4 regions of the Blastococcus colisei genome follow, and region 2 is predicted to be linked to each of the others. Evidence: predicted binding sites of a transcription regulator. Region 2 holds the regulator's gene; each other region holds the start of a gene.
The links. The regulator LexA, encoded in region 2, represses DNA repair genes until DNA is damaged. The targets are predictions, from matches to a motif close to TCGAACANNTGTTCGA.
Positions count from the first base shown of each region.

Region 1 (7,433 bases), 180 kb from region 2:
GTCGTCCAACCTGTCCCGGTTCGACGGCGTCCGCTACGGCCTACGGGTGGGGGACGACGGGAACCGCGACCTCGACGAGGTCATGGCGCTCACCCGCGAGCAAGGGTTCGGCGCGGAGGTGAAGCGGCGGATCATCCTGGGGACGTACGCGCTCTCCAGCGGCTACTACGAGGCGTACTACGGCCAGGCGCAGAAGGTGCGGACGCTGATCAGCCGGGACTTCTCGGCCGGGTTCGCGGACGTGGACGTCCTCGTCAGCCCCACCACGCCGACCGTGGCGTTCCCGCTCGGTTCCCGCGTCGACGACCCGGTCGCCATGTACGCCGCGGACCTCTGCACCCTGCCGGCCAGCCTGGCCGGGGTGCCGGCCATCTCGGTGCCCTGCGGGCTGTCCGACGGCCTGCCCGTCGGTTTGCAGATCATGGCCCCGGCGCTCGCCGACGACCGCTGCTACCAGGTGGCCGCCGCGCTGGAGGCCGCGCAGGACGCCGCCCGCGGGTCGCGCTTCCTCGACCAGCTGTCCCGCCGGGACGCCCAGCCGGTGGGTGGCGCATGAACGGCGCTCTCAAGGCAGCCTGGGCGCTCACCGCCTTCGTGATCCTGGCCGGGATCGTCGGCTGGATCGTCACCGACCGCGCCGTCTTCGCCGTCTTCATCGTCCTGGGCGTCGTGACGGCGGCGGGTGCGCTGCTGGCCCTCCGTCCCGCCTCGGACCGTCCCGCCCGCAAGGAGGGCCCCACGTCGTGAGCACCGACACGCTGGTCGACTTCGACGAGGTCCTCACCCGCTACGAACCGGTGATCGGCCTTGAGACCCACGTCGAGCTGGGCACCGCCTCGAAGATGTTCTGCGGCTGCTCGACGACGTTCGGGGCAGAGCCCAACACCCAGACCTGCCCGACCTGCCTGGGCCTGCCCGGCTCGCTGCCGGTGGCGAACGCGATGGCGATCGAGTCGACCATCCGCATCGGCCTGGCGCTCGGCTGCCGGATCGCCACCTGGTGCCGCTTCGCCCGGAAGAACTACTTCTATCCGGACATCCCCAAGGGCTTCCAGACCACGCAGTACGACGAGCCGCTGTGCACCGCCGGGCACCTCGACGTCGAGGTCGACGGCGAGACGTACCGCGTGGAGATCGAGCGGGTGCACCTGGAGGAGGACACCGGCAAGAACCTGCACGTCGGTGGCTCCACCGGCCGGATCCACGGCGCCGACCACTCGCTGATCGACTACAACCGCGCGGGCATCCCTCTGGTGGAGATCGTCACCCGGCCGATCCCGGGAGCCGGGGCCAAGGCTCCCGAGGTGGCCAAGGCCTACGTCACCGAACTCCGCGAGATCCTGCTGGCGCTCGGCGTCTCCGAGGTCCGCATGGAGCAGGGCAACCTGCGCTGCGACGTGAACACCTCCCTCGCGCCGATCGGCAGCCTGGAGTGGGGCACCCGCACGGAGACCAAGAACGTGAACTCGCTGCGGTCGGTGGAGCGCGCCGTCCGCTTCGAGATGCGCCGTCAGGCCGCCGTGCTGGACACCGACGGCCGGGTGCTCCAGGAGACCCGGCACTTCCACGAGGACACCGGGACCACCTCACCGGGGCGCAGCAAGGAGGAGGCGACCGACTACCGGTACTTCCCCGAGCCCGACCTCGTGCCGGTCGCGCCCGACGAGGAGTGGGTCGGCAAGCTCGCCGCCACGCTGCCCGAGCTGCCCGCCGCCCGCCGGGCGCGGCTGTCCGAGGAGTGGGGGATCTCCCCGACCGAGATGGCCTGGCTGGTCAACGCCGGCGCCGTCGAGCTGGTCAGCGACACCGTCGCCGCCGGGGCGTCGCCGTCCGACGCCCGGAAGTGGTGGCTGGGCGAGCTGGCCCGCCGCGCCAACGACGCCGGCGTCGAGCTGGCCGCGCTGGCCGTCACGCCGACGCAGGTGGCCCAGCTGATCGGGCTGATCTCCGCCGGCACGATCAACGACCAGCTGGCGCGGCAGGCCCTCGACGGCGTGCTGGCCGGGGAGGGCGACCCGGCCGCGGTCGTCGAAGCCCGTGGGCTGGCCGTGCTGGGCGAGTCCGACGAGCTCGTCGCTGCCGTGGACGCCGCCATCGAGGCCAACCCCGACGTCGCCGAGAAGGTCCGGGGCGGCAAGGTGCAGGCCATCGGCGCGCTCGTGGGGGCGGTCATGAAGACCACCCGCGGCAAGGCCGACGCCGCCACGGTCAAGCGCATGCTCGAGGAGCGCCTCAGCGTTTCGTGATCCGTCCGTCCCACACGGGACCTCAGCGCCGCGCGGCTACGCCAGCAGGTCGAGGCTTTTCTGCGGTGCGATCCAGGTCCGAGTCGCTGGTGAAGTAGTGGGGCGCGAAGCGCAGGCCGTCGCCGCGCGGGGAGCAGCGGACTCCCTGCGACAGCAGTCGTTCGTACAGGATCTGGTGCGGGATGGCCGGGCTGCTGGTGATCACGATGCCCGAGCGCCGGTCGTCCCGATCAGGGAGGTGGACGGTCATCCCGGCCTCCTCCAGCAGTGCCGCGAGTCGGGCGGCACGGTCGAGGACCCGTTCCTCGACCCGCTGGCGGCCCAGTTCGTGCAGGAGGTCGACGGTGGCACCGAGCCCGGCGATGCCGGCGCTGTTCTCGGTGCCGGACTCGAACCGGCGGCCGTCGTGGGCGAGCACCGGTTCGTGGTCGAAGGCGAACGGGTCCTCGACGCTGAGCCAGCCGACGGTGGACGGGGCGAGCCGCTCCATGGCCCGGGCCGACAAGTGGGTGAAGCCGATCCCGAAGGGGCCCAGCATCCACTTGTGCGCGCTGACCGCGAGAACGTCGATCCCGTGGAGTCCGGCGTCGACGGTGACGGCGCCGACGGCCTGGGTGCCGTCGACGACGAACAGCACGTCACCGTTCTGGCAGGTAGTCCGGAGCGCGGCTAGGTCGTAGCCGTGGCGAGGAGTACTGCACTGCGCTGATCGCCAGGATCCTCGTGCGGGCGTCGAGGGCGGCCACGATGTCGTCGACCGGGGCGTGGCCGTCCGTCACGGCGACCTCGCGGACCCTGCACGCCGCGCCGCCGCAGCTGCAGCCACGGGTAGAAGTTGCTGGGGAACTCCCCGGCGGGGACGACCACGTTGTCGCCGTCGCGCCAGTCCAGACCGTTGGTCACGGTGGCCAGTCCCGTGCTGGTGTTCTGGGTGAATGCGATCCGGCCGGCTTGGCCACCGACCAGACGGGCGACGGAGGCACGGACGTGGCCGGCGTGCTCGCGCCAGCTCGGTGCGGCCGCGATTCCGAGCTGTTGGTGCTCGGATAGCACGGCGGTCATGGCGTCCCGGACTCGGGTCGAGATCAGGCCGACGGCCGCGGAGTCGAGGTAGGTCACGCCCGCCGTGCCGGGGTAGAGCGTCCTCACCTCGTTCCAGGTCAGGGACGGCCGATCGCCTCGCGGGATGACCAGGACCCAGAACGTACGTGGGCTCCCGCGTGCTGTCCCTGACGCGTCTGCGGCCCGAACGTTGCTGGGCGGGACGGACCGCGACCTCGGCGTCGGTCCGCGCCGCGACCGGAACCATGCTCAGCAGCGTGGGCCTGGCCACCACACCGGCCGGCAGGAGATCGACCCACCAGGGCGCGACGTCGTGATGGGGACTCTCAGGTCAACGACGACAAGCCGAGCCTGAGCGCAGGTGTCGCCGGCCCGTGGCCGGGATGTACGTCCGGGCTGAACGGCACCGAAACTGTCGGTGGTCGCACGTATGTTCGACTCGTGCAGCGGACGGCGGGTACCTCCAGGGTGGAGGCCTTGGTGGATGACTGGCTGCGGGCCCAGCCGGAGTCCGGGTCGCGGCTGCCCGTGTCGTGGCTGGATGACGAGGACGTCGCCGCCGAGCTGGGGCGGATCCAGCGCAACCGGGCGCGGGACGCTGCCCGGGAGGCGGATCTGATCCTGCGGCTGGCCGAACTACGTCCCGACGCCGACGATCCGCCCGCGGGGACGCCGGGTGCCCGCAGCCGGACGTGGCGGAAGACCGATCCGGAGTTTCCCGGGGTGAGTGAGTTCTTTCCCGACGAGGTGGCCCACGCGATCAATCTGGGCCGGGGCACCGCCGCCTTCCGGGCCCGGCGGGCCTACACGTGGCAACAGAAACTGCCGGCCACGTTCGCCGCGCTGCGCCGCGGGGAGATCGACGAACGCCGGGCCGGGGTGCTCGCCGACGCGCTGCAGCACACCACGCCGGAGCTGGCCGGTGCGGTGGAGGCGGCGCTGCTCCCGGAGGCGGGCGATCTGTCGCCGGCCCGGCTGCGGTCGCGGGCGCTGGAGCTGCTGGCCGAACTGGACGCCACCGCGATCGACGAGCGCCACGAGGAGGCCAAGCAGGCCGCCGACGTGCGCGCCTACGACACCGGCGACGGCATGGCGACCCTGGCCGGGGACATGACGGCCGAGGAGGCGGCGGCCTGCTACGACGTGATCGACCAGCTGGCGAGGATGGCCAAGGCCGACGGTGATCCGCGGCCGATCGGGCAGATCCGGGCCGCGATCCACGCGATGCTCATCCTGCGGCCGGCCGACCACGGCCTGCCCGGCGTCACGGTCAATCTGGCCGTCAGCGCCACCCTCGAGGGGCTGGAGGGCGCGACCACACGCGGCGGGACCCGGGGCGGCGAGGTCAACGGGTTCGCGATCACCGCCGCTCACCTGCGTGATCTGCTCCGCCGCGTCGGCGCCCTCGGCCTGACCACCCCCGAGGGCGGGTCGCTGACGTTCGCGCTCACCGACGAGCACGGGCGACTGCTGGCCACCGTCACCGCCGCCGAGCTGGCTCGCCTGGCGGCGAAGGGCTGCCCCGACCACCCCGACACGCCGCCGGCGGCCCAGCAGCCGCAGGCCGACAACCCGGACGCCGACGACTGCGATATCGAGCAGCCCGACGAGGTGCAGCCTGAGCAGACGCATCCGCAAGCTGAGCACTCGGAAGCTGAGCACCCGGAAGCTGAGCATCCGGAGGCGGGGCGTTCTGACACCGACGGGACCGACGCCGATGCGGCCGATGTGGGGTGCAGCTGCCCGGTGGCCGGCATGCCCCCGCCGACCGACGGCTACGAGCCGACGGCCGCCCAGCGTCGGTTCGTGAAGACCCGGGATCGCCGGTGCCGCATGCCCAACTGCGGGCAGCGGGCCGGCTGGGCCGACCTCGACCACGTGGTCCCGCACGCCCAGGGCGGGCCCACGACGTGCACGAACTTGTGCTGTGCCTGCCGCTCCCATCACCGGTTGAAGACCTTCGCCCGCGGCTGGGTCTTCCGCATGGACCCCGACGGCACCCTGCACGTCACCAGCCCGTCCGGGATCACCCGCACCACCCGGCCACCCGGCCTGCGGCCACCGGAACCCGAACCACCGCCGTACGACCCGGCGGACGACCCTCCACCCTTCTGACCGCCGGGGGACGGCGCATGTCGACTCGACCACAAGTCGACGAGCCGACAAGCGCCGCCCCGGCTACCGATGGCCGCGTGCCCCCGCAGGGCTGCCGATCAGCGCTCCAGCTCGGCGAAGGTGTCAGTCACCCAGTCGGCGATGAACGTAAGGTGTCAGTCACCCAGTCGGCGATGAACGTGATGACGTAGGACAGGTGATCCAGGCCGATGTGCTCGGTCGCGCCCTCCTCCGGCGTGAACACGCGCAGCTCCCGCTGGGGGCTGTTGACCGCCTGCTCGTAGCACCGGGTGCGCGTACTCCAGCGGGATCTGCCGGTCGTCGGCCCCGTGGGCGATCAGGAATGGCACGGTGATCTTCGACAACGCCGTGACCGGACCCGAAGGATCAAGCGGTGACCGTGTCATCCGCCGGCCACACGCCGGGCGACCTCAACGACATGGCGAGGCGGTCGAACAGCACGAGCTGCTCGACCGCGTGCTCCCCGGGCCGCTGCTGACCATGCCGACATTGCTGGAACACGAAGTCCGCTGGACCACGAGGAGTACGGACCGCAAGCCTGACTACACCAGCCCCGCTGCCGCAGAGATGCCCTCGGATCAGTTGTTGTGACCCCCGCTTTCAGGCGGTGAGTCGGCCGAGCAGTAGCGGCTGAGGTCAGCGGCGCGCGTGGCTCAGAGCGGCGACGTACCGGCTGCGGACGGCGGCAGGATCCGGAGTACCCGGTCGTCCTCCTCGACCGGCGTGCCGATGCCGTCGCGGTTGGACGTGGTGATCCAGAGCGCGCCCTCGGCGTCCAGGACGACGGTGCGCAGCCGCCCGTACTGGCCACCGAGGAACTCCTCCGGGTCGCCCACCACCGCACCGGTGCCGTCGAGGGTGTACGCGTGGACCCGCTGGCCGTCCAGCGCGCCGACGAAGACCGCGTTGCCCGCCGCGGCACAGCCGCCCGGTCCGCCCTCCTCGGCGGGGATCTCGATCAGCGGAGGCAGGACGGAGTAGTCGCCTCCCTCGGCGACCCGGTCCACCGCGTCCGGGCCCACCGCGGCGTCGTCGGTGGCGTAGAGGGTCGCCGTCGGGGCGCCCTCGCCGCCGGGCGCTCCCACCTCGCCGGGCTCCAGTGACTGGCACAACGCCGTCACGTCGCGGTGGCCGGTGCTGTGGACGGGGCCGGCGCCCACCGCACCTCCGAAGACGTCGATGTGCAGCACCTTCCCCGCCAGCGAGGTCGGATCCTGGGCCAGCGCCGGGTCGCCGACGTCGCCGGTGCCGACGAAGAGGGTCCCGTCGGGGGCGAAGAGCAGGCCACCGCCGTTGTGGGTCTCGCCCCTCGGGATACCGGTGAGCACGGGGTTCGGCGTCCCGCCGAGCGGAAAGCGCACCACCCGGTTGTCGGTGGCGGTCGACACGTAGGCGTAGAACAGGCCGTCCTCGAGGAACGTCGGGGAGATCGCCAGCCCGAGCAGGCCTCCGTCGCCGGCGGTGTCGATGCCCGGCACCGTCATGAGCTCGCGGGCGGGGGAGCGGTCGGCGAACACCTGCAGCAGCCGGCCGGTGTCGCGCTCGCCGACGACCGCGCTCCCGTCGGGCAGCAGGACCAACCCGGTCGGGACGGCGAGCCCGGACGCGACCACGTTCGGGTCCCCGGCCTCCTCGCCGGACCCGGGCTGCGCGGGATCGCCCGGGATCGGGGCGCTCGACGACGGCGGCCCCACCTGCGGCGGCGGGCCCTCGGGCAACGGGCGGAAGGGCCCGCTGGGCTGGTAGCCGTCGTCCCCGCACCCGGACAGGACGACGGCGGTGAGGACCGCGGCGAGCAGCCGCGAGATCCGTGTGCCCGCCCGTCGTCCCACGCGGATCACAGTACGTGCGCCGGACGGCCCGCCGCCTAGAGTCCGGACGTGCCGAAGCTGCCCCTGGAACCCGACGAGACCCTGCACGTGCTCGTTCCCTCCCGCGCCATCGGGGCGGCCGTGGAGTCGCTCTCGCCCCGCGTCCGTGCCCACCGCA
Region 1 covers NZ_VFQE01000001.1:1,202,098-1,209,530, forward strand. The annotation lists gene gatA (Asp-tRNA(Asn)/Glu-tRNA(Gln) amidotransferase subunit GatA) at 1-556, shown strand, start outside; gene FHU33_RS05725 (hypothetical protein) at 553-747, shown strand; gene gatB (Asp-tRNA(Asn)/Glu-tRNA(Gln) amidotransferase subunit GatB) at 744-2,246, shown strand; gene FHU33_RS26140 (aminotransferase class V-fold PLP-dependent enzyme) at 2,269-2,883, opposite strand; gene FHU33_RS26145 (aminotransferase class V-fold PLP-dependent enzyme) at 2,916-3,395, opposite strand; gene FHU33_RS25690 (HNH endonuclease signature motif containing protein) at 3,789-5,423, shown strand; gene FHU33_RS25330 (hypothetical protein) at 5,775-6,035, shown strand; gene FHU33_RS05760 (PQQ-dependent sugar dehydrogenase) at 6,098-7,276, opposite strand; gene FHU33_RS05765 (2-hydroxyacid dehydrogenase) at 7,325-7,433, shown strand, end outside.
Region 1: a site for LexA is predicted at 3,731-3,746, ahead of FHU33_RS25690 (HNH endonuclease signature motif containing protein). Genes of this name have one in related genera too.

Region 2 (7,433 bases):
GACATCGCTCCCCACGAGTCACACGACACGCCGGCAGGGCGCGCCGAGCAGCCGCCTGTCGACACTCCGGCCGGGCCGCACCGCAACCGTGGCGCACGGCCGCCGACGCAGGTGCGACCGCGCCCGACCCGGCGTTCGGCCACCGACCTCGCAGAGGGCGCGAGGACCACCGCTCCCCGCGCAGGCCACCGGCAGCACCCTCCCGGACGGCATCGGTCGCCGGCGGACGCCGGCGACCGGGTCGAGGCGGCGCGCTGGACCGAGCCGAGAGGCGCCCCGCACGCCCGACCGGTCGGATCGGGGACGGCCTCGCCGACACGGCCTCAGCCGCCGACGGACCCGTCGACGCGAGGACGGCGGGCGTGGGGCACGTGGTCGCTCATGCGCATCGGCCGGGTCAGCAGCTCGGGTTCGAGCCCCTCAGGAGCCGTCCAACCCGTACGCGTCGCGCCCCTCTCCGGCCGGACAGCCGGACGCGGCCGCGACGGACCCCCGTCGACCGGGCCCGGAGAGACACGGGTGGTACTCGACGAGGCCTCCTGGGGCACCGCCGCGAGCATGCCGGTGTCGGCCGTCCGGTGCCGACCGAGCTCGCCGGATGCACGATGGCGACCAGGGAGCGCGGGAGCGGCGGGCCGAGCCGGAGCACCCTCCGGCGCGCGACGCCGGCCGATGTCCAGTGACTCGCCGGTCTCCGGAGCGCGCCGCCGTCCGGCCGACGGCGACTCCGCCGTCTCCGGGGCGCGGCGACGCCCGGTCGCCGGCGGCTCCGCGACCTCAGGGGCGCGTCGGCGCCCCACGGACGCGAACTGTGCCGTCTCCTCAGCGGTCCGACGACCGCCGGTCGACGGGGGTTCGGGGACGACGGACAGGTCGCGCACCATCGCCAGCCCGGCGGTGGCGGCGCCGTCGGCATCCGTCGATCGGGCCCGGCGGCCCGAGGGGTGGCGTGCGACGGACATCTCCTGCGCGCCCGGAGCAGCGGCGGGGGGCCCGGTCGGCCCGGCGGCGACGGCGAGGTGCCGTTCGGGCAGGCGCAGCGATGCCAGGTCGGTCCACGCGGTCTCCTCGACACCGCCGAGGACGACGCGCACCCACACCTGGCAGGAACCGTTGGCGTCGTGCCGCCAGCCGAGCAGCTCGCCTGCCCACCAGGTCCCTGCCTGGTAGACCTCGACGGCTTGGGGTTGATCGGTGAACACAGCTGCTCGGTTCTCCATGGCGCCTGACACGCGACGACCGTAAGCGGTAAACCGACCACTGAGCGTGAAGGCGCCCGCACTGAGGGTTGACGAAGTCGCGCCTCGACGTTGTGGACCTATTGCCGTGGCGAGCACGGCGGGCAGGGGCCCGGGCGTCGTCGCGGCCGTTCCGTGCGCTTCCCGCTGGTCGAGCGCTCGGACCCAGCGCGACAACCTCCGACTGCGCGGCGCTCCGCTCACGGGAGGAGCAGGGTCTGACCAGGGACGAGGTCGGCGCCCTGCAGGTGGTTCAGCGTCTGGATCTCGTCGACCAGGGCGCGGACGTCCCCGGAGCCGTCCAGCGAAGAAGCGATGGACCACAGCGTGTCGCCCGGCTGCACCACGACACTGGTCTCCCCCGCCAGGCGCAGGCCGCCGGAGTCACCCCCGAGGAGCGGACCCACCCAGGATCCCACCGCTACGCCCGCGGCCAGTGCCATCACGACGGCGAGCCGCCGGGCGCGGCGGGTCAACCGCAGACCGGCCGCCGAGGCACTCGTCGCAGCAGGGCGCCGACCGGCCGAGGGCCGGCGAGGTGCACCAGCGGTGGGCGCGGGAGCCCGACCGATGGGACGCGGCCCGGCGGTCCGGCGCGCAGGGGTGCCAGGCGCGACGGGAGGGCGGCACACGCCGACCCTCGACGGGTTCCGGCGCGACGGTCGGGCCAGCGGGGCGCGCGTCGCGGCGGCATCGCCGGCGTCACCGGCCACCACCAATCGCGGCCGCCACGGCGCCAGGATCTCCTCGTCGAACTCCAGTACGGCTTGTGCGACGCTCCCCATGACCCGTCCTCCTCTGTTTCCCGGCTCGTCCAGCGTTCGAACGCTTGTTCGATTCGAACGCCTGTGCGATGTCTACCGCACAGGTCCGACGAAAGCCACCGGACGCGGCCGGCGACTTCGAACATGTGTTTGATCCGAGCCCGGAAAAGCGCTACCGTCGTCCCACGGACACAGGCGCTGCGCGAGCGGCGGACGAGGAGGCGACGTGGCGGAGAAGAGCGGGAGCTCAGGCGGCCGCAAGGCGTCGGCGGACACCGGCGCCACGACCGGGACGGCGGCGGTCCGATCGTTCCCCGACCGGGGTGCCGACGGCGACGGCCTGACCCAGCGCCAGCGCCGCGTGCTGGAGGTCATCCGCGACTCGATCGAACGGCGCGGCTACCCGCCCTCGGTGCGCGAGATCGGCGAGGCGGTCGGTCTGTCGTCGGCCTCGTCGGTCGCCCACCAGCTCTCGGTGCTGCAGAAGAAGGGCTGGCTGCGGCGCGACCCCAATCGCCCCCGCGCCCTGGACGTCCGGCTTCCCGGCGACTCGCCGCACACCGTCCCGGCACCCGCCGAGGTCGGTCAGGGCGACGACACCCAGCTCTCGGCGCCGACCTACGTCCCGTTGGTCGGCCGCATCGCCGCCGGTGGCCCGGTGCTCGCCGAGCAGGCGGTCGAGGACGTCTTCCCCCTCCCCCGCGAGCTCGTCGGCGAGGGAACGCTCTTCATGCTGAAGGTGGTCGGCGACTCGATGGTCGAGGCCGCCATCTGCGACGGCGACTGGGTCGTGGTGCGGCAGCAGCCGACGGCGGAGAACGGCGAGATCGTCGCCGCGATGATCGACGGCGAGGCCACGGTCAAGACCTACAAGCGACGCGACGGCCACGTCTGGCTGCTGCCGCACAACCCGGCGTACGAGCCCATCCCGGGCGACGACGCGACCGTCCTCGGCCGGGTCGTGAGCGTCCTGCGCCGAGTCTGACAGCGGACCCCGTCCCTCCCCGTCCGACGGCGAGCCGAGGGACGGGGCCACGACGCCGTGCCGCGAACCTCAGGGTCGGCGGCGCAGCTTGCCGCCGAGCCAGACGGCCACCGTGGCCACGGAGGCGGCGATGAGAGCCGACGTCCAGGGGGACAGTCCCGACCGGGTCAGGTCGCTGAAGCTGGGAACGACACCGTCGGGGGCCGGCTGGGTGGCCTCGACGATCGCAGGCGCCAGCGGGACGCGGGTGAGGTCGCTGGGCAGCCCCTCGCTGGCGACGAGCAGGCTCTGGCCGTCCGCCGCGAACGTGATCGCCTCGCCCTGGGGAGAGTCCGGCAGCGGGATGATCGCCGGTTCCGCGGACAGGGCGCCGACGACGTCGCTGCCGGTCAACGGCCAGACGTAGGCGTCGGTGTAGGTGCGCAGCGCCAGACGCCGGCCATCGGCGGACACCGCACCGCCGGTGACCAGCAGTTGGCCGGCCCGCCCCACGGGTCCACCGGCGGTCCCGGTGAGCGTCATGTTCACGCCGGCCACCTTCGCGAGCGCCACGGTGCCGCCGTCCACGAGCGCCGACGCGGGGGTGCTGTACACCCCGCTGGCGCCGAGCACCTCCTTGGTCACCACGTACGGGGTTCCGTCCGGCGCGAGGAGGAGGGCCTCGGCATCGTGGGGCCCGTCGGGGTAGGTGAGCCGGAAGACACCCGTCGTCCCGTCCGGGCGGAGAGCCAGCAGCGCCACCGTCGTCCGCGTGGTGTTGTTGTCGCCCGTGTCGGCCAGCCACACGCTGCCGTCCGCGGCGACCGCCATGTCTTCGGGGTCGTAGGGGTCGACCGCGGCGGTGTGGGAGTCGATCACCTGGCACGCGGCGTCGAGCATGTGAACGGCCAGTTGCTCGCCGCCGTCGTTCATGGCGAGATACCCGTCGCCGACGGCGACCAGCCCGGAGATCTCCGCCAGCCGGGGGTCGGTGATCTGGCACTGGGTGGCCGGCGCCGCGGCGACGTCCTCGGCCGACGCGGGCACGGCACAGCCGAGGACGACGCCGGCACCGAGGACTCCCCCGGCCGCCAGCAGCCGCCCCCGCACGCCGCTACGCGGTCTGCCGGCCTCGGGCACGTACCCAGCGTGACAGAACGATTGCATCGAGTCTGTGAACCACGCCCAACAGCAGGATGCCCACGGCACCCCCGACGACGGCGTCGGTGATCCAGTGGAAGTCCAGCGACACCATCGAGACGCCGGTCGCGACGGGGCCGGCCACGCTCAGCCACCAGAACGCGCGCTGCACCCTGGCCGGCAGTCCGCACTCCACGGCCAGCCACCGCGCCACACCCCACATGATCACGGCGTTGGCCACGTGCCCCGACGGGAAGGAGACCCCGTCGACGTGGAAGAAGAGCTCGTCGGGATGCCCGGGCGCCGTGCGGCCGGTGCCGAACTTGAGGGCGTAGACGCCGACGGTGAGGGTGCCGAGGGCGAGCAGGACGCGGAACAGCGGGATCCAGGTGTGCCGCCGCCAGGCCAGGTAGCCCACCAGGATCGCCAGCACGATAAGGATCGTGGCGCGTCCGCCGAGCTGGGTGACGGCCCAGATCACGGGGTAGGCGGCCGAGTCCCGCAGACCCCAGCCACCGATGATCTCCGACACCCGCAGGTCGATCCGCTCGAGGACGCCGCCGGCGAGCAGGTCGGCCGTAACCACGCTCCCGACGACCAGCGCGAGCAGCATGACCCACCACGGCGGCCGGCCGATCGAGACGACACGGGTCCGCTCGGGCACGCCGACGTCCCGCACCACGCCGCTCGTCACGCCGTCACGGTACCGGCCCGTGACCTCCCCGTGATCCGGACGAGGCGGTTCCACCCCGACAGGGTCGGACGATGCGGTCAGGCGACCGGGACGGCGAACTGCTCGAGCATCGCGGCGAGTCCGCCGTCCACCCGCGCGCTCAGTCGGGTACCGGCGTCCTCGTGCCGCTCGCTGAGCACCTCGCCGTCGCGGTGGACCCGGGCGACCAGATCGCCGCGGTCGTAGGGCACGAGGACCTCGATGTCGACGTCCGGGTGCGGCAGCCGGGCGGCGATCAGATCGCGCAGGCCGTCGATACCGGCACCGGTGCGGGCCGACACCCAGACCGCGCCGGGCAGGGCCCGGCGAAGGGTCAGGACGTCGTCCTCGGTCATGGCGTCGACCTTGTTGACGACGATGACCTCCGGCACCGCCGCTGCGTCGATCTCGCCGAGGACCACGCGCACGGCGTCGATCTGGCCCAGTGGATCCGGGTCGGAGCCGTCCACGACGTGCAGGAGCAGGTCGGCGGCAGCGACCTCCTCCAGCGTGGAGCGGAAGGCGTCGACCAGCTGGTGCGGCAGGTGCCGGACGAATCCGACGGTGTCGGTCAGCGTGTACTCCCGGCCGTCCGGGGATTGCGCGCGGCGCACCGTGGGGTCCAGGGTGGCGAACAGCGCGTTCTCCACCAGCACCCCGGCGCCGGTGAGCGCGTTCAGCAGGCTCGACTTGCCCGCGTTCGTGTACCCGGCGATGGCCACGCTGGGCGTCGCGTTCCGGTCCCGGCTGGACCGCTGGGTGGCCCGCGCGGTCGCCATGCCGGCGATCTCCCGGCGCAGCTTGCTCACCCGCGCGCGGATGCGTCGCCGGTCGGTCTCGATCTTGGTCTCACCCGGACCGCGGGTGCCGATGCCGCCACCCCCGGCGACCCGGCCACCGGCCTGCCGGGACAGCGACTCACCCCAGCCGCGCAGGCGCGGCAGCATGTACTGCATCTGGGCCAGCTCGACCTGGGCCTTGCCCTCCCGGCTGCTCGCGTGCTGGGCGAAGATGTCCAGGATCAGCGCGGTCCGGTCGACCACCTTGACCTTGAGGATCTTCTCCAGCTGGTTGAGCTGCCCAGGAGTCAGCTCCCCGTCGCAGATCACGGTGTCGGCGCCGGTCGCGGCCACGATGTCGCGAATCTCGTTCGCCTTGCCGGAGCCCACGTAAGTGGCGGCGTCCGGCTTGTCGCGGCGCTGGCTCACCGCCTCCAGCACCTGCGAACCGGCGGTCTCGGCCAGTGCGGCGAGTTCTGCCAGGGACCGGTCGGCGTCGGCCTGGGTGCCCTCGGTCCACACCCCGACCAGCACGACGCGCTCGAGGCGCAGCTGCCGGTACTCGACCTCGGTGACGTCGGCGAGCTCGGTGGACAGCCCGGCGACGCGGCGCAGCGCCCCGCGGGCCTCGAGGGCGTAGGAGCCGGTCGTGTCGTCGGGCTCGCCCCACTGCCCGGCGGGCGCAGGCCGTGCGTCGAGGCCGGTGGTGTCGTCGAACGGGACATCGGGAGCGGTCGTCATCGGCTCCAGCGTGGCACGGGGGGCGGAAACAGGCACCTGACTTGTCATCGCCGGGTACAACACCGCGCGACTCCGCATGCATCCCGTCCGGTCGCGGGTAGGGCGGGAGGGACATCCCGGGCACCGAGGAGGTAGCGATGAGCGAGAGCGGATCGAGCAGTCTGGGCGCCGACAGCGAACTCGACGACCCCGGCCGCGACCCGAAGGGCCTGGATCCGCCGCGGAACCTGTTCGGTGGCGGCCCTGACCAGGACAGCGGTCAGGGGAAGCCGCAGGACAGTCCGGGTGTCGAAGGTCAAGGGTTGATGCCCGAGTCGCCGACCGAGGACGACGAGCGGGCCTGACGCGCCTCAGCCGGCCAGCCACTCCGGGCACAGCTCGCCGGCGGCGACCAGCACCGCGGGTCCGGTGAGCACGGTCGTCCCGGGGGTCACCTGCACCGACAGGCGGCCCCCGGGGACGTCGACGAGGACCGTCCCCTCGGTCCGTCCCGCAGCGGTGAGCGCGGCGTAGCCCGCGGCGCAGGCGCCGGTGCCGCAGGACCGGGTTTCCCCCACCCCGCGCTCGACGACCCGCAGCCGGACGTGCGCTCCGGGCTCCAGCACGTTGACCAGCTCCACGTTGACACCGTCCGGGAACAGCGCCGCGTCGAACTCCGGCGTCCTGGTGAGGTCCAGCGCGTCGACGTCGACGTCGGTGAGGCAGGCCAGGTGCGGGTTGCCCATCGAGACGGCGAGCCCGGCGAACGTCACACCCCCGACGACGGCCTTCCCGGCGCCGAACTCGCGGGCCGGCCCCATGTCCACCCAGTAGTTCCCGTCGGCCGTCGCGCCGACCCGGCGAGGACCACCGCGCGTGCCCACCAGGACGCCGGCCTCGCAGGTGGCCCGGTCCAGCAGACCCTCGCTGACCAGCGCGTGCAGGAACAGCCGGATCCCGTTGCCGCACATCTCGGCGGTCGACCCGTCGGCGTTGCGGTGGTCCATGAACCACTCGCAGCTCTCCAGGTGGCCGCCCAGCACCGCTGCGGCGTCCGGCACGTGCACGCTGCGCACCAACCGCAGCGCGCCGTCGCCACCGAGCCCGCCCCTCCGG
Region 2 covers NZ_VFQE01000001.1:1,386,081-1,393,513, reverse strand. The annotation lists gene FHU33_RS06660 (hypothetical protein) at 324-1,232, opposite strand; gene FHU33_RS24850 (LysM peptidoglycan-binding domain-containing protein) at 1,439-1,714, opposite strand; gene lexA (transcriptional repressor LexA) at 2,229-2,987, shown strand; gene FHU33_RS06645 (hypothetical protein) at 3,057-4,106, opposite strand; gene FHU33_RS06640 (phosphatase PAP2 family protein) at 4,081-4,800, opposite strand; gene hflX (GTPase HflX) at 4,878-6,338, opposite strand; gene FHU33_RS06630 (hypothetical protein) at 6,476-6,682, shown strand; gene dapF (diaminopimelate epimerase) at 6,689-7,433, opposite strand, start outside.

Region 3 (7,433 bases), on a different contig from region 2:
CAGCTGGTGCGGCGGGAGATCGCCGAGGCCGAAGGAGAGGCCGACGAGCTGAGCGACCAGGCACTCCGGGCGCGGTACCAGGAGGTGCGGGAGAGCCTGGGCGAGGTCTCGTTCGGCTACATCACCGTGCCCGACGACGCCACGGCGCAGGCCGTCGTCGCACAGCTCACCGCCGATCCGGCGGCGTACCCGGCGCTCGCCGCGCAGTACGCCGGGGCGGCCACGATCCCCGCGCTGGAGTCCCGTGCTCCCGACCAGCTGCCGGCCATCCTGGCCGAGGGGATCGCGGCCGCCGCCCCCAACACCGCCTTCGCGACGCCGGTGCCCGAGGCCGGCGGCGTCGTCGTCACCTTCGTCGAAGGCGTCGTCTACCCGTCGTTCGAGGAGGTCCGCCCCCAGCTGGAGAGCGAGGCGGTCGAGACGGCGGGCAACGAGCGGATCGAGGCCGTGCGGGACGACCTCGAGGTCACGGTCAACCCGCGCTACGGCGTGCTGGAGGACGGGCGGCTCGTCCCCGGCGGCGGCGGAGTCGTCGACATCCTCGGCGACGAGGACGCGGCCGCCACCGCCCCCGCCCCCGCCCCCGCCCCCGCGGAGTAGGGGCGGCACGGCGGTCCCGGAGACTGACCGGGTGCCCGTCGTCCAGTTCGTCACCGTCAACCCCCGTCTCCCCGCCCTCCTCGGCGCGTCCGGCTGGCGGGCGGTGACCGGGCCCCGGCCCGTCGTCGCGCTGCCCGGAGCGGTCGCCGAGGCGCAGATGCTGCGGGCCGCGGACGTCCCGGTCGAGGAGCTGCCCGACGTCGCGGCCGCGGCTGCGCGGACGGACGACGTCGTCTGCCTGGGGGCGCCGGCCGAGGCGGCCGACTTCCCAGGTGTCCCCGTGGTGGTGGGTGCGCCGGAGCCGCCCGGAGCCCGGCTGCTGGACGTCGTCACGGTGATGGACCGGCTGCGCTCCCCGGGTGGCTGCCCGTGGGACGCCGAGCAGACCCATTCCTCGCTGCGCGGCTACCTCCTGGAGGAGGCGCACGAGGCCTACGACGCGATCGTCGATGACGACCCGGTGGCCATGCGGGAGGAGTTCGGCGACGTCCTCCTGCAGGTGGCCTTCCACGCGAGGGTCGCGGCCGAGGCGTCGCCCGACCGCCGCTTCGACATCGACGACGTCGCCGGCGACCTGGTGGACAAGCTGGTGCGGCGGCACCCGCACGTGTTCGGGGACGCCGGCCCCCGGGACGTCGCCGCCGTCGAGGCGGGGTGGGAGGAGATCAAGCAGGCGGAGAAGCAGCGGCGCTCACCCACCGAGGGTGTCTCCCGGTCCCAGCCGGCGGCTGCGTGGGGAGCAGCCCTGGTGCGGCGCGCAGGCCGGGCCGGGCTGAGCACGCCGGAGCCCGCCGAGCTTTCCGTCGGCAGCCCGGAGGAGCTGGGGGAGCGGCTGCTCGCCGTCGTCACGGCCGCCGAGCAGCGCGGATGGGACGTCGAGGACGCCCTCCGCGAGGCAGTGCGCCGGTACGCCGGGGAGCTCGACGCCGAGGCCGCCGCTTCCTCGGTGGACCGACCGTCGTAGCCGGCACATCGCCGCTCCCCACCCCGCCGGCCGTTCGTCCACAGGTGGGCTCTCCACTGGTCGGCGCGCCGCATCACCGGTATCATCGAACGCATGTTCGAGCAGGGCTGCGGCGTGCGGGACGGTGCTTCCCTCCCATCGTCGTTCGAACGTGCCTTGACAACGGCTCTGCTGGACCGCCCTGAGCGGCCCGTGGTCGAGGTGCTCCGTCCCGGGCCGGAAGTCGCCTGGGAGTGGGTGCCCGGTGACCGTGGTGCGCGCCCGGGGCATTCGTCGGCCCCTGGGCGTCCCGCCGGGGACGACGGACAGGTCGGCGCTCCGGATCTCTCCGAACTGAAGCGCGTGCTCGACGCCGGCATCGATCATCTGGAGCGGGCCGTCGCCGCGTCCCGGGCGATCGCCCGGCTGTCGGCCGTGGTCGCGACGTCGCTGGCCGAGTTCGCCCGATGCCGGCCGTCGGAGCTGTTCGACCGGCAGCCGGGGGAGCAGGGGGCCATGTCGGCCGCAACCCGGGCCGCACGTCCAGCTGCGCTGTCGGGGGTGAGCGAGTGGGCGGTCGACGAGGTGGCTCCTTCGCTGGGCATCACCTCGACGGCTGCCGGAGCGCAGCTGGCGGAGTCGCTGGTGCTGGTCGAGCGGCTGCCCGGCACGCACGCCCTGCTGGCCCGTGGCGAGCTGACCCCGGCGCATGCGCGGCAGATGGTCAACGTGGTCGGGCCGGTCGAGGACGACGCGCTGCGCGCCGACATCGAGGGGCACGTGCTGGGGCTGCTCGACCGCAAGACGCCCCCTCAGCTGGGCGACTGTGCCCGGCGCATCGTGCTGCGCAAGGATGCCGATGCCGCCGCCCGCAAGCTGGTGGCGGCCGTCCGTGAGCGCGGCGTGCGGCTGCACGACCGCCGGGACGGCACCGCCACGGTGTCCCTCGACCTCCCCCTGCCGGCCGCGGCGGCGATCTACCGGGCGCTGGAGGTGTACGCCGAGGATGCCCGGGCCGACGGCGACGAGCGGACCAAGCAGCAGCGCATGGCCGACTGCGTCCAGGACCTGATCCTGCGACCCGGGGAGAACGGCATGCCGCCGGTCACCATCGCGCTCACCCTCGTGGCAACTCTCGAGACGATGCTCGGCGGCGCGGAGCCCGGGCAGATCGAGGGGATGCTCGTGCCGGCCGAGATGGTGCGCGAGCTCGGTTACACGTTCGGCCTGATGCCCCGCCCGGCACCGGACGTCGGGGATCTGCCCGACGACGGCGCCCCGGCGCCGAAGACCCATGCCTCCCCGGCAACTACCGGATCGTTCACCGAGTCCGAGTCCGAGTCCGAGTCCGAGTCCGAGTCCGAGCGCGACCCCGCCCCTGAGCCGGAGCCCGAGTCCGAGCGCGACCCCGCCCCTGAGCCGGAGCCCGAGCCCGAGCGCGACGCCGCCCCTGAGCCGGAGCTCGAGCTCGAGTCGGAGCCCGAGCCGCCCCGGGGCGGGACAGGTCACGGGCCCCAGCCCACGCCCGTGAAGGACCGCACGCTGAGCGAGTGGCTTGCACTCGCCCGGGCGCGGAACGAGGCCGCGGTCCGGGAAGGGCTGGCCGGGGCGAGGCAGGCGATCCTCGACGGCACCTGGACCGACGGTGAGCTGCGCACTCTGCTGGACGTGGGTGCGCTGATCGGTGTGCGCGACCTCGGCGGAACGGGGCTGGCCCATCGGCCGCACATCGCCGTCGTCGACAAGTTGCGGGGCAGCCTGATCGCCCTGACCGACGCCGCGGGGATCCGCCGCGGTGCGTGCCTCGGTCCGCCGTCGGAAACCGACGGGTACACGCCGGGAGCGGAACTCGACCGCTTCGTGCGGCTGCGCGACCGGCGCTGCCGGTTCCCGGGGTGCCGCGCCCGCACTCGGACGTGCGACCTCGACCACCGGCGGGAGTGGCCCGAGGGCCCAACCGCGTACCACAACCTCTGCTGCCTCTGCGAACACCATCACCGGCTCAAGCATCAGGCGCCGGGCTGGCGCTTCGATGCGGTCGACGACGGAGGGCTGGCGATCACCATGCCCAGTGGCAAGGTGCTGGTCAGTCGCCCACCGCGGTTCGGCAGCGACCTCGACATCCCGCCCTTCTAGCGTCACAACTGGGGGTCCAGTCGGCGAGCCACGAGATGCGGATGATGGCCGCCACGAGATGTCCCGTAGCGGCCCAGCTAGGAACACATTCGGACAGTCGTGCGTCGGCTTCCCCGCTGCCCGTAAGGTCCGCGTGCGTCGTGCCCTGCGCGAGGGGCTCGAGCTCTCTGGGAGGCCCCGTGATCGACGTCGAGCTCCCGGGCGGCCCGGACGCCACCGTGCTGGTCCGCGGATTCGCCACCTGTTTGGCATCCGTCACCGAGATTCCCGTGGGCGACGTGCCTCTGTCCGACAACGATCTGGCGCACGCTCTGGGCGCGTGGCGCACCTGGCTTGCCGAGCGCGGCTCGGGACTGGTGCCGATCGCCGACGCAGTGCGCTTCCAGTGGGCTGGCTGGTGGATCGCCGTCGTGGACGCCGCCGACCCTGCCGTCAGATCCAGACCCGACGCCCCTGGCGTGGCCGTGCTGGCCTTCGGCACGCCGCCGGGCGTCGTCCTGAGCCCTCAGGCCCCGGCACTGGTGGGCCGGGCGACTGTCGAACTCCGCATCACCGAGGCCTACGCGGTGGCCTCCCTCGACCCGGTACTCCGGCAGACCCCGGCTGTGCCCGACCTGCACGGCACCGTCGAAGGCATCGCCGTCGCGCCCGCGGCCGAGGCGCCGATGCAGCTACTGGAGATCGGGCAGGCGCGCGCCGGACGCGGACTCGAGGGCGACCGCTACGCCGCGCGTGCCGGCACGTTCAGTCCTCGTGCCGGACACCGCCCCGGGTACGACCTGACCCTGATCGCCGCCGAGGTTCTCGACGAGATGGCCGCGGCTGGGCAGCCGCTGAGCTTCGCCGGTACCCGGCGCAACGTGCTCACCCGGGGCATCGACGTCAACGCCCTCGTCGGACGCACCTTTTCCCTCGGCACCGCGTTATGCGAAGGTCGCCGGCTATGTGAGCCCTGCGTCCACCTGGACCGGCTCAGCGGGCCCGGGATCCTGCGGCCGCTGATCCACCGCGGCGGGCTGCGCGTCGACGTCCTCTCCGATGGGGAGATCCGTCTCGGAGAGCCGATCTCCCTCGTCTGACCTTCGCGCGGCAGGTGTCCCTGGAGCAGCCTTCAGGGGCATGCCGATGGTCGCGCCCGTGGAGCCGCGCGGGCGAGGGCTCCGGTTCCGACCCGCCCGGCGGGCCGTATAGAGACGCCAGTGACGCGCGGCTGACGAGCGGGACGGAGCAGCCTGGTTAGGCTGCCCCTGTGCCGAGCATCGATGCCGTAGGCGCGCGGGAGATCCTGGACTCGCGCGGAAACCCCACCGTTGAGGTCGAGGTCGCCCTGGACGACGGGACCATCGCCCGGGCCGCCGTGCCCAGCGGCGCCTCCACGGGCGCCTTCGAGGCGGTCGAGCTGCGCGACGGCGGCGAGCGCTACGGCGGCAAGGGTGTCACCCAGGCTGTGGACGGCGTCCTCGACGTCATCGGCCCCGAGCTGGTCGGCTACGAGGCGACGGAGCAGCGGCTGGTCGACCAGCGGTTGATCGACCTCGACGGCACGCCGGACAAGTCGCGCCTGGGCGCGAACGCGATCCTCGGCGTGAGCCTGGCGGTCGCGCGGGCCGCCGCGGACTCCACCGGTCTGCCGCTCTTCCGCTACGTCGGTGGTCCCTCGGCTCACCTGCTGCCGGTGCCGATGATGAACATCCTCAACGGTGGCGCCCACGCCGACAGCAACGTCGACGTGCAGGAGTTCATGATCGCCCCGATCGGCGCCGCCACCTTCGCCGAGGCGCTGGCCATGGGCACCGAGACCTACCACGCGCTCAAGGGGGTGCTGAAGGGCCGCGGGCTCTCCACCGGCCTCGGCGACGAGGGCGGCTTCGCCCCCGACCTCCCGAGCAACCGTGACGCGCTGGACCTCATCGCCGACGCCGTCGAGAAGGCCGGCTACACCCTCGGCTCGGACATCGCGTTCGCCCTGGACGTGGCCGCGACCGAGTTCCACACCGACGGCGGGTACGACTTCGAGGGCCAGTCCCGCTCGGCGGAGTACCTGGTCGACTACTACCGCGAGCTGGTCGACGCCTATCCGGTCGTCTCCATCGAGGACCCGCTCTCGGAGGAGGACTGGGACGGCTGGGTTGCGCTGACCGATGCCCTGGGCGACCGGGTGCAGATCGTGGGCGACGACCTGTTCGTCACCAACCCGACCCGGCTCGCCGACGGCATCGCCCGGGGGGCGGCCAACGCGCTGCTGGTGAAGGTGAACCAGATCGGCACGCTGACCGAGACCCTCGACGCGGTCAACCTGGCCCACCGCAGCGGCTACCGCTCGATGATGAGCCACCGCTCCGGCGAGACCGAGGACACCACGATCGCCGACCTCGCCGTCGCCACCGACTGCGGGCAGATCAAGACCGGCGCCCCGGCCCGCAGCGAGCGCGTCGCCAAGTACAACCAGCTGCTGCGCATCGAGGAGGAGCTCGACGACGCCGCCCGTTACGCCGGCGCCGCGGCCTTCCCGCGCCTGGCCGGCTGAGCCGCTCGCCGATGGGCACAGGCGGATGAGCAACGTTCGAGGCCGGCGGGGCGGATCGCCGGGCGACGGCCACCGCGGCAGCGGCCGGGTCACCCGCACCACCGGCCGGGCGCCCCGGGTGCACTCCACCCGGCCGGTCCCGGCTGGCCTGCGCAGCAGCGCCACCAGCCGGCCGGGTGCTCGTCGTTCCGTGCGCCGGTCGGTCCGGTCGACGGCCGCGACGGCGGTACGCCGGCGGCCGTTGGTCACCGGCCGGGCCGTCCTGCTGGGTGGGCTGGTGCTCCTGCTCGCGCTGACGCTGGCCGGCCCGATCCGGCAGTACCTGGCCGGGCAGGCCGAGCTCGAGCAGCTCGCCGCCGAGGGGCGGGAGCTGGATCAGCGGGCGGTGGAGCTCCGCGAGCAGCTCGAGCGGCAGTCCGACCCCGTCTACGCCGAGCGGCAGGCCCGGGAGCGGCTCACCTACGTCCTGCCGGGCGACCGGCTGGTCGTCGTCGTGGACGGCGAGGCCGTGGAGGGCGACGCCGGCACGCTGGCGTCGGCCGGCCCGGACGAGGAACTGCCCTGGTACGAGAACCTGATGCAGTCGCTGGCCGACGCCGACGCCGACGCGGAGCCTTCCGAGTGAGCGAGCTCGCGAGCTCACGGATGGACACGGCAGCCCTGGGAACGACGTCGACGAGCGCCAGCGAGGAGGCGGAGTGAGCCGAACCGTGACCGATGCCGAGCGGGAGATCATCGCCCGCCAGCTCGGTCGCCCGCCGCGCGCCCTGGTTGCGGTGGCGCACCGCTGCCCGTGCGGTCAGCCCGACGTCGTCGAGACCTCGCCCCGGCTCGAGGACGGCACGCCGTTCCCGACGCTCTACTACCTGACGTGCCCGCGGGCGACGGCCGCGGCCAGCCGGCTGGAGTCGGCCGGCCGGATGCGCGAGTGGCAGGACGAGCTGGCCACCGATCCCGAGCTGGCCGCCGGCTACCAGCGTGCGCACGATGCCTACCTCGCCACCCGTGACGCGCGGGACGTGCTGCCGACGCAGATGACCGCCGGTGGGATGCCCGACCGCGTGAAGTGTCTGCACGCGCTGGCCGGCCACGCCCTCGCCGCCGGCCCGGGCGTCAACCCGATCGGTGACCGGGCGGTCGAGGAGATGGGGGAGTGGTGGGCCGCGGGACCGTGCGCCCAGCCCGCCGCCGAGGAGGCTCCGTGACGCGGGTGGCCGCCATCGACTG
Region 3 covers NZ_VFQE01000002.1:252,977-260,409, reverse strand. The annotation lists gene FHU33_RS20740 (SurA N-terminal domain-containing protein) at 1-600, shown strand, start outside; gene FHU33_RS20735 (nucleoside triphosphate pyrophosphohydrolase) at 632-1,564, shown strand; gene FHU33_RS20730 (HNH endonuclease signature motif containing protein) at 1,721-3,679, shown strand; gene FHU33_RS25540 (MOSC domain-containing protein) at 3,859-4,758, shown strand; gene eno (phosphopyruvate hydratase) at 4,929-6,206, shown strand; gene FHU33_RS20715 (septum formation initiator family protein) at 6,232-6,831, shown strand; gene FHU33_RS20710 (DUF501 domain-containing protein) at 6,905-7,411, shown strand; gene FHU33_RS20705 (Ppx/GppA phosphatase family protein) at 7,408-7,433, shown strand, end outside.
Region 3: a site for LexA is predicted at 1,650-1,665, ahead of FHU33_RS20730 (HNH endonuclease signature motif containing protein). Genes of this name have one in related genera too.

Region 4 (7,433 bases), on a different contig from region 2:
CGTCCAGCTCGCGGCCCAGGATCGCGGCGGTGAGGTCCTTGTCGATCACGGCCTCGACCCCGCGCAGCCCCGCGCCGTCCCGGCCGTCGTCGGTCACGGGGATGCCGCCGCCCCCGGCGCAGACGACGACGAATCCGCCCGCGGTCAGGGCGTGGATCGCGGGGGAGTCGACGACCGACCTCGGTTCGGGGGAGGCCACCATCCGGCGCCACCCCTTCTCGCCGCGGTCCTCCCAGATCTGGCCGTGCGCGACGAACCGTTCCGCCTCCTCGCGCGGGAGGAACCGCCCGACCGGCTTCGACGGCTCGCCGAAGCCCGGGTCGTCGACGTCGACGAGGGTGCGGGTGACCAGGCCGGCCGTGCGCTGCGGCAGGTTCCGGGCCGCGAGCGCGGCGTCCAGCTCGTCGGCGAGCGTGAACGCGATGGTCGCCTGGGTCTGCGCGACGTTCCAGTCCAGTGGCACGGGTGGGACGACGTGGGCGGCCATCTCGTTCTTGACGAGCAGGTTGCCGACCTGCGGACCGTTGCCATGGGTGAGGACGACCTCGACGCCGGTCGCGACGACGTCGGCGATGTGCCCGGCGGCCTTCCGGATCGCGTCCCGCTGGGCCTGCGGGGTCGCCGAGCCGTCGGGACCGGTCATGGCGTTGCCGCCCAGGGCGATCACCACGCGGCGCGACGTCACCCCATGGACCCTAGCGGCAGATCCCTTAGCGGTGAAGTACCTATTCGGGGCATCGGTCCCTCAGCGCCGCCAGAAGTCGAAGCGGTCGCGACCGGGCCGGAAGCCCGCGGCCTCCACCACGTCGACGGCGAGCTCGAAGTGCCGGCCGACGGCGGTCGGCTGGTGGGCGTCGCTGCCGAAGCTGACCGCCTCGCCGCCCTCCTCGTGGAACCAGCGCACCTGGTCGACCGAGGCCAGCGGGCTGCTCGTGTTGACCTCCAGCGCCCGGCCGGTGGCGGCGAGCGCCCGGAACACCGCGCGGTACTCCTCCTCGTACGTCTTCTCCACGTACCGGTGCGTGCCTCCCGGCCAGTAGCGGCGCGGGAAGTCGACGTGCGCCAGCACCTGGAAGACGTCGCTGCTCTCGATCATGTCCACCAGTTCGCCGAGGTAGCGGCGCATGGTCCCCTCGGCGTCGTCCCACAGGAGGTGGCCGACGCCGTAGAGGCGACCGTCCTGGGCCAGGGAGTGCAGCGAGCCCAGCACCCGGTCGACCGGCGCGTCGCGCAGGTAGGCGGCCACGCTGGTCGCGAACAGGTGCGGCTCGCCGGTCTCGACGCCCGACCAGATGCGCAGCTCGGGGAACCGGTCACGGACCTCGGCCAGCTCGGCGAAGTAGCCGGCCACGTCGATCTCGGCGTGCCGGGACGCGTGCCGTTCGACGAGGCCCTCGTCGGTGGCGCGGTCGTCGGGATCCCAGACGGTGAAGTCCAGGTGCTCGGTGAACGCGATCGCCGGCAGCCCCAGCTGGACGGCCCGCTCGCAGGCCCGGCGCATGGTCGAGGAGTCGGCGGTGTCCCAGGACCAGTGGGTGTGCACGTGGTTGTCAGGCGGCAGGTCGTCCGGGGATCGCATCGCTGTGGATTCTCCTCCGTCGTCCACATCACAGCTCCGCTGGGGAGCAGGAGCGCTCCGCGCCACTCTTCCGCCGGGCGGCCGGTTCCGTCGTCCCGACTGCTTACTGTCGTCGGCATGAGCACCGCTGCGCCGACCTCCGATCTCGCGACCGAGGCCCTCGGTGTCCTCCGGGAGCTCACCGGCCGGCCCGACGCCGTCTTCCGCGACGGCCAGGACGCCGCGGTCTCCGCCCTGGTGGAGCGCTCGCAGCGCGCGCTGGTCGTCCAGCGCACCGGATGGGGGAAGTCGGCGGTCTACTTCGTCTCCACCGCCCTGCTCCGGCGCCGGGGGAAGGGGCCGACGCTGCTGGTGAGCCCGCTGCTCGCGCTGATGCGCGACCAGGTGACGGCCGCCGCCCGCGCCGGGATCCGCGCCGTCGAGATCTCCAGCGCCAACATGACCGAGTGGGACGACATCGCCGCCCGCCTCGCCGCCGACGACGTCGACGTCCTCCTCGTCTCCCCGGAGCGGCTGACCAACCCGCGCTTCCGCGAGGAGCAGCTGCCCGGCCTGGTCGCGCGGTGCGGCCTGGTGGTCGTCGACGAGGCGCACTGCGTCTCCGACTGGGGGCACGACTTCCGCCCCGACTACCGCCGCATCCGCGACCTGCTCGCCACCCTCCCCGGCGGGACGCCGGTGCTCGCCACCACCGCGACGGCCAACGAGCGGGTGGTCGACGACGTCGCCGAGCAGTTGGGCGCCGGCGGGGTCGAGGTGACGACGGTCCGCGGGCCGCTGTCCCGCGACTCGCTTCGGCTCGGCGTCCTCCGGCTGCCGTCCGACCGCGCCCGGCTCGCCTGGCTCGCGGCCCACATCGGCGACCTCCCGGGCAGCGGCATCGTCTACACGCTCACCGTGGCGGCGGCCGAGGAGACGGCGAACCTGCTGCGCGACGCCGGCCATGAGGTGCGTGCCTACACCGGTCGCCTCGACGACGCCGACCGCAAGGACGCCGAGGAGGCGCTGCGGAACAACGAGGTCAAGGCGCTCGTGGCCACCTCGGCGCTGGGGATGGGCTTCGACAAGCCCGACCTCGGCTTCGTCGTCCACCTGGGGGCGCCGTCGTCGCCGGTCAGCTACTACCAGCAGGTCGGCCGGGCCGGCCGCGCCGTCGAGCACGCCGACGTGCTGCTTCTTCCTGGGCCCGAGGACCTGGCGATCTGGCAGTGGTTCGCGACGTCGTCCATGCCCCGGGAGGACCACGCCGCCGCGGTGCTCACCGCGATGGCCGACGGCAAGGCGTGGTCGGTGGCGCGGCTGGAGACGGTGGCCGACGTCCGTCGATCGAGGCTGGAGCTGCTGCTCAAGGTGCTGGCCGTGGACGGCGCGGTGGAGCGGGTCCAGGGTGGCTGGCGCTCGACCGGTCAGCCGTGGGTCTACGACGCCGACCGGTATGCCCGGGTCACGCGCACGCGTGAGGCCGAGCAGCGCTCGATGATCGCCTACGCCCGACCGGTGGACGAGGCGATGTGCCGGATGGCCTTCCTCCAGGAGGCCCTCGACGACCCGACCGCCGCGCCCTGCGGACGCTGTGACGTCTGCGCCGGCCCCTGGTACTCCGCCGACGTGCCCGAGGCTGCCGCGGAGGCGGCGTCGGCGGCGCTCGACCGGCCGGGTGTGGAGCTGGCGCCCCGCGCGCAGTGGCCGACCGGCGCGGATCGGCTCGGGGTCGACGTGAAGGGCAAGATCGCGCCGTCCGACCAGATCGAGCCCGGCCGGGCGGTCGCCCGGCTCACCGACCTCGGCTGGGGACAGCGGCTGCGCACCCTGCTCGGGGACGACGGCCTCGGCGGCGTCGTCGACCTCGAGGCGCCCAGCATCGAAGAGGACCCGGACGCCGCCTTCGACGTCCCGGTGCGGCGGTCGGTGTCCGACCTGCCCCCGGACGACGAGCTCATCCGCGCGTGCGCGCGCGTGCTGGCCTCCTGGGATTGGAAGGAACGCCCTGGCGCCGTGGTGGCCATCCCGTCCCGGCGGCGGCCGCAGCTCGTGACCGGCCTGGCGCAGGGCCTGGCGCGTCTCGGGCGACTGCCCTATCTAGGGGAGATGACGCTGCAGCACGGTGGGCCGACCGGTCAGCCCGGTGGCAACAGCGCCTTCCGCTTGGCTGCGGTGTGGGACCGCGTCGTGGTCGGGCCCGACCTTCGGGACCGCCTGGCGAAGGCAGGCTCGGCGCCGATCCTGCTCGTGGACGACCTGGCCGACTCCCGCTGGACGATGACCGTGGCCGGTCGCGAACTGCGCCGGGCCGGCGCAGCCGCTGTCCTGCCGTTCGCCCTCGCTCTCACCGCCTGAGGGAGAACTCCGTCCTGCTCGTCCCTCGCACGCCCCGGGCGGGCTGCCGGACCGACGGGCGCCGTCCACAGCTTTTCGCACACCTGTGCGAAAAGGCGGAGTAGCGTGCTCCCATGACGCTCGCGCATCAGCCGTCCATGTGGGACCAGGACGAGGAGGCTTCGCTCGGTCCCCTGGACGGCCACGTGACCCGGCACGAGCTGAGCGACGGCGCGTGGGTGGACCACCTCCCGGGCTGGGTGGCCGGCTCCGACGAAGTGCTCGAGGTCCTGCTCGGGGACATCGGCTGGCGTGAGGACCGCCGGCAGATGTACGAGCGCGAGGTCGCCGTGCCTCGCCTCCTGCGGTGGTACGGCGGCAGGGAGACGCTGCCGCATCCCCTGCTCACCGATGCGCGCGAGGCGCTGAACCGCTACTACGAGGTCGAATCGGCGGACAGATTCGTGAGCGCCGGCATGTGTCTGTACCGGGACGGCCGGGACAGCGTCGCCTGGCACGGCGACCGCCTCGGCCGGGGTCGCTCCGCCGACACGATGGTCGCCATCGTGTCGTTCGGGTCCCCGCGGCCCCTGATGCTCCGTCCGGCGAGCGGCGGGCGAAGCCTGCGGTTTCCGCTCGGGCACGGCGACCTGGTCGTCATGGGCGGCTCCTGCCAGCGCACGTGGGAGCACTGCATCCCGAAGACCACGAAGCCGGTGGGCCCGCGGGTGAGCGTCCAGTTCCGGCCGTCGGGCGTGGCCTGAAGGAGCGTGACCGGGGCCTTCCCGGACCCCCGTGCAGACCCCCTCGGAGGTCGTGTACCGTTCTCCATGCGCCGCGCGGACCGGAAGGTCCGCCGGGCCAGCCCCCCGGTGCGGGGCCGCTGGAAACCGGCGTAGTGTTGGACATCCAGCCAGTGATGAAGCCCGTGAGGGTGGAGTTGTTGCGCGTCCGCTCTTTGAGAACTCAACAGCGTGCCGAAAGTCAGTGCCAAGTAATACCCCGTGCCGGGGCCCTTCGGGTTCTGGTTTGGGATTCCTTTGGTTGATTGATATCGAGAGTGCTAGCTCTCGGTTCTCAGCCGGTATCGAATTCATCTACGGAGAGTTTGATCCTGGCTCAGGACGAACGCTGGCGGCGTGCTTAACACATGCAAGTCGAGCGAGCCCCACCTTTCGGGGTGGTGTGCTAGCGGCGAACGGGTGAGTAACACGTGGGCAACCTGCCCCCGGCTCTGGGATAACTCCAAGAAATTGGGGCTAATACCGGATATGACTGCTGACCGCATGGTCTGGTGGTGGAAAGATTTATCGGCTGGGGATGGGCCCGCGGCCTATCAGCTTGTTGGTGGGGTAGTGGCCTACCAAGGCGACGACGGGTAGCCGGCCTGAGAGGGTGACCGGCCACACTGGGACTGAGACACGGCCCAGACTCCTACGGGAGGCAGCAGTGGGGAATATTGCGCAATGGGCGGAAGCCTGACGCAGCGACGCCGCGTGGGGGATGACGGCCTTCGGGTTGTAAACCTCTTTCAGCAGGGACGAAGCGCAAGTGACGGTACCTGCAGAAGAAGCACCGGCCAACTACGTGCCAGCAGCCGCGGTAATACGTAGGGTGCAAGCGTTGTCCGGAATTATTGGGCGTAAAGAGCTCGTAGGCGGTTTGTTGCGTCGGCTGTGAAATCCCGAGGCTCAACCTCGGGTCTGCAGTCGATACGAGCAAACTAGAGTGTTGCAGGGGAGACTGGAATTCCTGGTGTAGCGGTGAAATGCGCAGATATCAGGAGGAACACCGGTGGCGAAGGCGGGTCTCTGGGCAACAACTGACGCTGAGGAGCGAAAGCGTGGGGAGCGAACAGGATTAGATACCCTGGTAGTCCACGCCGTAAACGTTGGGCGCTAGGTGTGGGGCTCATTCCACGAGTTCCGTGCCGCAGCTAACGCATTAAGCGCCCCGCCTGGGGAGTACGGCCGCAAGGCTAAAACTCAAAGGAATTGACGGGGGCCCGCACAAGCGGCGGAGCATGTTGCTTAATTCGATGCAACGCGAAGAACCTTACCTAGGCTTGACATGCACGGAAATCTCCCAGAGATGGGGGGTCCGTAAGGGCCGTGCACAGGTGGTGCATGGTTGTCGTCAGCTCGTGTCGTGAGATGTTGGGTTAAGTCCCGCAACGAGCGCAACCCTCGTCCTATGTTGCCAGCACGTGATGGTGGGGACTCATAGGAGACTGCCGGGGTCAACTCGGAGGAAGGTGGGGATGACGTCAAATCATCATGCCCCTTATGTCTAGGGCTGCAAACATGCTACAATGGCCGGTACAAAGGGCTGCGATACCGTGAGGTGGAGCGAATCCCAAAAAGCCGGTCTCAGTTCGGATTGGGGTCTGCAACTCGACCCCATGAAGTTGGAGTCGCTAGTAATCGCAGATCAGCAACGCTGCGGTGAATACGTTCCCGGGCCTTGTACACACCGCCCGTCACGTCACGAAAGTCGGTAACGCCCGAAGCCGGTGGCCCAACCCTTGTGGAGGGAGCCGTCGAAGGCGGGATCGGCGATTGGGACGAAGTCGTAACAAGGTAGCCGTACCGGAAGGTGCGGCTGGATCACCTCCTTTCTAAGGAGCACTTCACCGCACCCCTTGCTGGGTGTGGTGCAGAGCCGCGCCCGCACCGTGATCGGCCGCTCGTCTGGAGTGGTCGGCGAGCGTGTGGGGTGGTGCTCGAGGGTGGAACGCTGACCAGTTCGGCCGGCAGCTGCGGCTGCTCCTAGTACGGCCCCGTTCGCGGGGTGGGGAACGGGGTGGGTGTGGGTGGTCGGTTCGTAGGCACGCTGTTGGGTCCTGAGGGAGCGGGCCATCCGGGGAACCGGGTGCTGCGATCTCGTGTCGGGGCCTTCCTGCTTCTCGTACCGCTGTCGCCCTGTGGGGTGGTGGGTCTGGCGGGGACATGTGGGGGGTGTCTGGTCGTACGTTGAGAACTGCACAGTGGACGCGAGCATCTTTTTGACTCTGATTAGCAGAGTTCTTGTAGGCCCGCTCATCGATGTCTTTCCGGCGTGGATGGGTGGGATTTTGTGTGGCCAAGTTGTTAAGGGCGCACGGTGGATGCCTTGGCACCAGGAGCCGATGAAGGACGTAGGAGGCTGCGATAAGCCTCGGGGAGCTGTCAACCGAGCGTTGATCCGAGGATTTCCGAATGGGGGAACCCCGCACCAGTCATGTGGTGTGACCCGCGCTTGAACACATAGGGCGTGTGGAGGGAACGTGGGGAAGTGAAACATCTCAGTACCCACAGGAAGAGAAAACAACCGTGATTCCGTGAGTAGTGGCGAGCGAAAGCGGATGAGGCTAAACCGATTGCATGTGATAGCCGGCAGGCGTTGTGTGGTCGGGGTCGTGGGACCGTCCAGTCGGATCTGCCGATCCGGCGGGGAGTAAGAAAACAGCGTCGTTAGTGGAAGGCCTCTGGAAGGGGTCGCCGTAGAGGGTGAGAGCCCCGTACACGAAAACGCGTTGTCTCCCGGACGTGTTTCCCAA
Region 4 covers NZ_VFQE01000003.1:18,601-26,033, reverse strand. The annotation lists gene FHU33_RS24155 (carbamate kinase) at 1-685, opposite strand, end outside; gene FHU33_RS24150 (histidinol-phosphatase HisJ family protein) at 746-1,579, opposite strand; gene FHU33_RS24145 (RecQ family ATP-dependent DNA helicase) at 1,697-3,916, shown strand; gene FHU33_RS24140 (alpha-ketoglutarate-dependent dioxygenase AlkB) at 4,030-4,659, shown strand; rRNA gene FHU33_RS24135 (16S ribosomal RNA) at 4,992-6,512, shown strand; rRNA gene FHU33_RS24130 (23S ribosomal RNA) at 6,975-7,433, shown strand, end outside.
Region 4: a site for LexA is predicted at 3,992-4,007, ahead of FHU33_RS24140 (alpha-ketoglutarate-dependent dioxygenase AlkB). Genes of this name have one in related genera too.